2 regions of the Haematospirillum sp. 15-248 genome follow, and region 1 is predicted to be linked to the other one. Evidence: predicted binding sites of a transcription regulator. Region 1 holds the regulator's gene; the other holds the start of a gene.
The links. The regulator HrcA, encoded in region 1, represses chaperone genes, less so after heat shock. The targets are predictions, from matches to a motif close to GTTAGCACTCNCCNNNGGNGAGTGCTAAC.
Positions count from the first base shown of each region.

Region 1 (3,827 bases):
TGTGCATTCCCCCTGTCAATCATCCGCCCGGACCTTTCTTTGAAACCATGCAGGCCTTGGCACAACGTTACCAGCTTCATACCTTGAGCATGGGCATGAGCGCCGATTACACTGAAGCCATCCGGTATGGGGCCACCCACGTCCGGGTTGGATCGGCGATCTTCGGGTACCGGACTCCATAGAAAACCCCTGACCAAAGCCAGGGGTTTCAAACAGGGGATCTTGGGATTTTCAGCCTTGATCAGACAGACTGGTCAATGTGCCCAACCGGCGCTGGCGCATCGTCTCCGCCTGCAGGTGCATCATCCCGCTTTGGCCCGCCCTTGGAAACAACAACCATGGCCGGACGCAACAGACGATCATGCAGGGTCCACGCATCCTGATAAACCTGGACAACGGTTCCTGTCGGGACGTCTGTACGTTCGACCTCCTGCATGGCCTGATGGTGATGCGGGTCAAAGGGACAATTCAGACTTTCAATCCGGGTTACGCCATGACGGGACAAGACGGACAACAGTTCCTTCTCTGTCATCTCGACACCTACCGCCAAGGTTCCAAGCTCTGCATTGGACAGCCGTGACTCTGCCGGAGCAGCCAGAAGGGCACGCCCAAGATTGTCGGCAACAGCCAGCACATCACGGGCAAAATTGGTCACCGCGTAGCGATTGTTGTCCTCGATCTGTTTCTGGGCCATACGCCGCGTATTCTGGGAATCCGCAAGGGCACGCAGATATTCGGTCCTCAGGCGTTCCACCTCGGCTTCCAGTTCGGCAATGCGGGCCTCGGGTGTTGCTTCTGCGGCACCCTCTACTTCCGGAAGCTCTGTGGCTTCAGTCTCCTGAACAACTGCATCAGGTGCCGTGTCCGGGGTTGGAATGATCTTGTCAGTCTCTTCGGTCATGTCTCTTCCATACAATACTCCGGCAGGCCCACGCACAGCAGACCACAGCCTTTTTTATCCAATAAGCTGCCCGATAACCCGCGCAGTATAATCCACCATCGGGATAATACGGGCATAATTCAGCCGTGTCGGCCCAATCACCCCAATCGCCCCGACAATCTGTTCGCGGCTGTTCTGATAGGGGGCCACGATCAGGGAACATCCTGCAGCCCCGAACAGGTCATTGTCCGAACCAATAAAGATCTGGACACCTTCACCCGTTTGCACAAGATCCAGGAGGCGCAACATTTGCTGACGCGCCTCCAGGGTTTCAAAAAGGAAGCGGATACGTTCAAGATCTTCGATGGCATGCACATCCTGCAACAGGTTGGACTGCCCCCGTATAATCAGCGCACCCTGATCCTCGTCACCACCCCATATCGCAAGACCAGCCTCTACAACCCGGGCAGTCAGTTCGTCAAGCTCGGCACGCCGGCTGTCAAGATCGGCAGAAACAAGGCGGCGCACATCAGCCAAGGTCTGCCCGCCCAGACGAACCGACAGGAAATTTGATGCCTGCTGCAAAACACTGGGAGGAAGACCGGCCGGCACCTCGATCAGGCGATTCTCGACCAGACCATCGCTGGTCACCATAACCACCAAGGCACGCCCGGGGCCCAGGCTGACAAACTCGATATGACGCAACGTGCTGTCTGTCTTGGGAGCCAGAACCAAGCTGGCACAACGCGACAAGCCGGACAAAGCCGTCGTTGCCTCGGACAGCATTTGCTCCATACTGCGGCCTGTTGACTGACAATGGCTGTCAATACGGCTGCGCTCGTCATCACTCAGGCGCCCAACTTCCAGAAGGCCAGAGACAAACATACGCAAACCATGTTCAGTCGGCAGACGACCCGCCGAAACATGAGGCGCATACAGAAGCCCAAGATCTTCCAGGTCAGCCATAACAGAGCGAATGCTGGCCGGCGACAAGCCAACCGACAGGCGACGGGACACGGTACGGGAACCAACCGGCTCCCCATCATGGACCCACGACTCAACGACCAGCCGCAAAACCTCGCGGCTACGCTCGTTCAGCTCTGCTATTGGCAGCATGGTTTTCACGGCCTTGCCCGAACCTTTTGCATCGAATCCGGAACCGTACCACACAATGGTCCCATACGTGTTGGAATGTAGTCAGCCACTCCCCCGACGTCAATGTACCGGCAGGAGATGCGCCCTCTTTCAATATAACATGCAGTACTCAGGTAACATAAACAGATCCGGGAAGCGGCTGCACGACAAACAAAAAGCTTGGCGTAGGGGTGTGAACAGTGAAACATTGCTCTTATCCGTTGCATGACAGAATGCCGGAAAAGCCGGGGGAAAGATGGTTCGCCACACCGCTGAAGACAGAGAATTGTACAACAGGATTGTTGCCGCCCACGAACGCAACATGATTGGGCTTCTGGTCAACTACCGGAAGCTGAATGGCGTTTCCTCCCCGATTTTCAATCCGTGGGAGGCTATTGGTCCACTCTTGGTTCCTGTCATCGTATCGCTTCTGGTTCTCATCTTTGGGGGTGTTGTTGCGGGAACCATGGCACTTCTGTTTACCATGCTGCTTTACGGCGTGCTGCTTCGCCCATGGACCCAGCGCAAGATTCACGATCGCGCCCGCCGTGTTATCGGGCACAGTTTCGGCGCATTTGAAACTCTGTGGGAATTCGGGGGGTTCGCTCTCTACATCACGGACCGCCCGACAACAATGGTGGAGGCACCACAGGGTGACTGGCGCTCCTTTGTCCGTCGCAATCTTCCCAAACCCGCACCGGGTGAAGACGTGGGGGCCCCGTTCAGGGCATCCTTGTCAGGAAGTGGGGATTTTGTGCCGCCGGTCCGGTCACAGGCCGTCACAGGCGATGAGCAACCCGCGCCCGGACGCAGGATCAGACCGACATAATCCATCCGGCACATAGACCCGGTGAACGATGCGTGTTACAGCTCGCCGCAGGAAGAGAGCGGCCCGAGGCAATGGACACGAATAAACGGCGGCATTACCGACGTACCCTGACACAGGACGAAGCCCGGCTTTGGGAGGAGATTGCCCGCACGGTCAATCCCATATCCGGTCGCTTGCCCTTTGTCAGGACCGATGCCCCGGAAACAGATACTCCGGAAACAGAATTACCTTTAAACACACCACCTTCCGGCAAACCGATCCAGTCACCTGCCTTGTTGAGGACAGCCACGCCGAGGAACAAACCGTTCCTACCCCTGGAGCCCGGAAAAAGCCCGGGCGTTGACCATAGAACAGCCCTGAAATTCAAACGGGGCAAAATGCATGTGGATGCCCGTATCGACCTGCATGGTATGGGCAAGGATACAGCCCACGCCAATCTCCTGAATTTTATGAACAGGGCAATACGCAGCGGCTACCGGTGCCTTCTTGTCATCACCGGCAAGGGAACGCGGGGCGAGGGGGTTTTGCGACGGGCTCTCCCCGGCTGGCTGAATGATGCCCGCATCCGGCCGCATATCCTGTCATTCAGCGCCGCCAGGCCGGAACATGGCGGAGAAGGGGCCTTTTACATCCTTCTCCGCCGCAACAGGGACTGATGTTTCACGTGAAACGACGGCACATCACGATGATTGCACCAGGGCCCCGATAATCGCATTCAACACCGGCATGCCGCGATCCGTGACCCGCAGTGGCCAGCCCTCTGCGACAAGTCCCTCGGCACGCAACATGGCCAGCATTGGCCAGTCCAGAAGATCAGACAGGTCAAAGCCATGACAGGCCAAGCGGAACTCATCCGGGTCAATACCACGACGCAACCTCAACCCCATCATGATGTTCTCTTCGGCCCGCGCGCGTGCCGTCAGCGGTTCGTTTTGCCGCGTTGCATGACCGTCACGCAGCACCGTTTTCAGCCACACATCTGGC
Region 1 covers NZ_JAAVTF010000008.1:74,689-78,515, forward strand. The annotation lists gene HEQ72_RS08185 (YggS family pyridoxal phosphate-dependent enzyme) at 1-182, shown strand, start outside; gene grpE (nucleotide exchange factor GrpE) at 242-901, opposite strand; gene hrcA (heat-inducible transcriptional repressor HrcA) at 956-1,996, opposite strand; gene HEQ72_RS08200 (hypothetical protein) at 2,271-2,843, shown strand; gene HEQ72_RS08205 (Smr/MutS family protein) at 2,915-3,499, shown strand; gene hemW (radical SAM family heme chaperone HemW) at 3,524-3,827, opposite strand, start outside.

Region 2 (3,827 bases), on a different contig from region 1:
TCGGTGGACCTGGCCGGAAAGATCTGCCGCATCCTGGGCAGCACGCCGCCGAAGAACCTGTCCTATGAACTGTTCCTGGACGAAAACGGGCAAAAGATTTCCAAGTCGAAGGGCAACGGCCTGTCGGTGGAAGACTGGCTGAAATACGCCCCCGAAGAATCCCTGGCCCTGTTCATGTACCAGAAGCCAAAGGCTGCCAAGCGCCTGTACTTCGATGTGATCCCCCGCGCGGTGGATGACTATGTGGCCCATGCCGCCGCCTTTGCGGAACAGGACCCGGTCGCCCGCCTGACCAACCCGGCCTGGCACATCCACAACGGGGAACCGGGAACCGACAAAACCCCGCTGACCTTCGGCATCCTGCTGAACCTGGTCGGGGTGGCCAACACCGATGACCCCGCTGTCCTGTGGCATTACATCCGCAACTACGCCCCGGGATCGTCGCCGGAAACAATGCCGTTCCTGGACCGGCTGGTGCGTTACGCGATTGTCTACTACAACGACTTTGTCCGCCCGACCAAGCAGTACCGCATCGCCAACAGCGCCGACAAGACCGCCCTGGCCGACCTGCGCGAGGCGCTGAAAGCCGCCCCGGCCGATGCGTCCGGGGAAGACCTGCAGAACATTGTCTATGCCATCGGCAAACAGCACGGCGAAACCTATCCCGGCCTGCGCGACTGGTTCCGGGCCCAGTATGAAATCCTGCTGGGTCAGGAACAGGGGCCGCGCATGGGCAGCTTCTTTGCCCTGTACGGGCTGGACCGCTCCATTGCCCTGCTGGACCGCGCCATCGCCGGAGAAGACCTGAAAGCACCGGCAGAGCTGGACGCCTGACCCCGAAACCGCACGCCGCCCGGGACTTTTCTCTGGTCACCGGGCGGCCCCGGCGGTACAACCGGCTGATCCCTTGTATGGCCTGCGCGTGTGTGATGACTGAACCAAGCTGCCCGGACCTGTCTGTTGTTGTGCCCGTCCACAACGAAGCTGACAACATCCTGCCCCTGATCGAAGAAATCGCCGCCGCCCTGGATGGCGTGGTACCGTTCGAGATTGTCTATGTCGATGACGGATCAAACGACGCCACCCCGCACCGCCTGGCCGAGGCCCGCGCCCGGTTTCCGGCCCTGCGCTGCGTGCGCCACCGCACCGCCTGCGGGCAAAGTCAGGCGATTTATACAGGGGTTCTGGCAGCCCGTGGCACCTGGATTGCCACCCTGGACGGCGATGGACAGAACGACCCGGCCGACATTCCCGCCTTGCTGACCCGCCTGCGGGATGAAGAGAAACGCACCGGCCTGGATGCCGCGCGCCTTCTGATCGCCGGACACCGGCAAAAACGGCAGGACAACGAACTGCGCCGCCTGTCCTCGCACATTGGAAACGGCGTGCGGGCGTGGCTGCTGAACGACGGAACCCCCGACACCGGGTGTGGCCTGAAGCTGTTTGCCCGGTCCCTGTTCCTGAAATTCCCGCGCTTTGACCACATGCACCGCTACCTGCCGGCGCTGACCCTGCGTGAAGGCGGACAGGTTGTCAGCGTTCCCGTCAACCACCGCCCGCGCGAACGGGGCGTATCGAAATACGGTGTGTGGAACCGGCTGTGGGTCAGCCTGTTCGACCTGGTCGGCGTAATGTGGTTGCAGCGCCGGGCCCGCAACCCGGTTCTTGAACAGCAGGACTGAGCCGGGGTTCCATGTCCCTGTCTCCTGAAACACTGCTGCACGACGACGCCGAGGAAACCCTGCGGCGCAGCAACCCGCTCAAAGCCCTGTTCAAGGGGCTTGTGATGATCGCAACCCTTGCCGCCGTTGGCTTTGGTGCCCGGGAGTTCGGGCTGACCGAGGCCCTGGACACCCACTGGCTGGATGATCAGATCGTCGGACAGGGCCTGAACGGAGAGCTTCTGTTTGTTGCCGTGGGCACCGTGGTCGCCGCCATCGGGGTCCCCCGCCAGATTGTCGCCTTTGGTGGCGGCTATGCCTTCGGGTTTGTCGAAGGGGGCCTGCTGGCCCTGCTGGCACAGACCATGGGTTGCGCCACGGCGTTCTTCTATGCCCGGATTCTGGGGCGCTCCGCCATCCGTCGCCTGTTCGCCCGCCGGATCGAACGCATCGACGCCCTGCTGGGGCACCACCCGTTCACCATGACCCTGCTGGTGCGACTCCTGCCCGTGGGATCAAACCTGCTGACCAACCTGGCCGCCGGCGTCACCGCGCTGGCTCCGTCACGCTTTCTGGGCGGAACAGCGGTCGGCTACATTCCGCAAACTGTTGTTTTCGCCCTTCTGGGCGCCGGGGTACAGGTGGATGCAACCACCCAGGTTGGGCTGTCCGTTGCCCTGTTCATCGCATCCGGGCTTCTGGGAATCGGCCTGTACAAACGGCTGAAAAACCGGCTACGGTGACACGCTGTTCGTCCCCGCGCGATAACAACCCTGACGCTAACACCCCCCTTGACAGAAAAGGCGGTCCGTATTACCTCTGTCAGCACTCTCCGGGGGGGAGTGCCAACAGAAACCTCGGGCTCCCCTGACCTGGTGAGATGTTCAACTGGGAAACGCTCGTTCTGGAGGAACCCAATGAAATTTCGTCCGTTGCATGACCGCGTTGTCGTAAAGCGCGTTGACTCCGAAGAAAAGACAGCCGGCGGGATCATCATCCCCGACACCGCCAAGGAAAAGCCGATGCAGGGCCAGATCATTGCTGTTGGCCCCGGTGCCCGTGGCGAAGACGGCAAGCTGGTTGCCCTTGACCTGAAGGCCGGCGACAAGGTGCTGTTCGGCAAGTGGTCCGGCACAGAAGTGAAGATCGAAGGCGAAGATCTCCTGATCATGAAGGAAGCAGACGTCATGGGCGTGATCGAAGCCTGAGGCTTCGTTCTTTCCCTGTCGCCTTTCACCATATCTTTACCTAGAGGATAAAAAACAATGGCTGCCAAGGACGTTAAGTTTTCTACCGATGCCCGCGACCGCCTGCTGCGCGGCGTGGATATCATGGCCAATGCCGTGAAAGTCACCCTGGGTCCCAAAGGCCGTAACGTCATCATCGACAAGTCCTTCGGTGCTCCGCGCATCACGAAGGACGGCGTTTCTGTCGCCAAGGAAATCGAACTGAAAGACAAGTTCGAGAACATGGGCGCCCAGATGCTGCGCGAAGTGGCTTCCAAGACCGCCGATCTGGCCGGTGACGGCACCACCACCGCAACCGTTCTGGCCCAGTCCATCGTCCGCGAAGGCGTGAAGGCTGTTGCCGCCGGCATGAACCCGATGGACCTGAAGCGCGGCATTGACCTGGCTGTCAACGCTGTGGTCGAGGACATCAAGACCCGCAGCAAGAAGATCACCACCTCTGAAGAAGTGGCCCAGGTCGGCACCATTTCCGCCAACGGCGAAAAAGAAATCGGTGACATGATTGCCAAGGCCATGGACAAGGTCGGCAAGGAAGGCGTGATCACCGTCGAAGAAGCCAAGGGCCTGACCACCGAACTGGACGTGGTTGAAGGCATGCAGTTCGACCGTGGCTACCTGTCCCCGTACTTCGTCACCAACGGCGAAAAGATGGTGGCAGAGCTGGAATCCCCGCTGATCCTGCTGCACGAAAAGAAGCTGTCCACCCTGCAGCCGCTGCTGCCGGTTCTGGAAGCTGTTGTGCAGTCCGGCAAGCCGCTGATGATTGTTGCTGAAGACATCGAAGGCGAAGCCTTGGCCACCCTGGTGGTCAACAAGCTGCGCGGCGGCCTGAAGGTTGCGGCTGTGAAGGCTCCGGGCTTCGGCGACCGCCGCAAGGCCATGCTGGAAGACATCGCCATCCTGACCGGTGGTACGGTAA
Region 2 covers NZ_JAAVTF010000002.1:80,742-84,568, reverse strand. The annotation lists gene HEQ72_RS03395 (lysine--tRNA ligase) at 1-834, shown strand, start outside; gene HEQ72_RS03390 (glycosyltransferase family 2 protein) at 930-1,682, shown strand; gene HEQ72_RS03385 (TVP38/TMEM64 family protein) at 1,694-2,404, shown strand; gene groES (co-chaperone GroES) at 2,579-2,869, shown strand; gene groL (chaperonin GroEL) at 2,927-3,827, shown strand, end outside.
Region 2: the regulator HrcA is predicted to act here: its motif matches at 2,483-2,511, upstream of groES (co-chaperone GroES).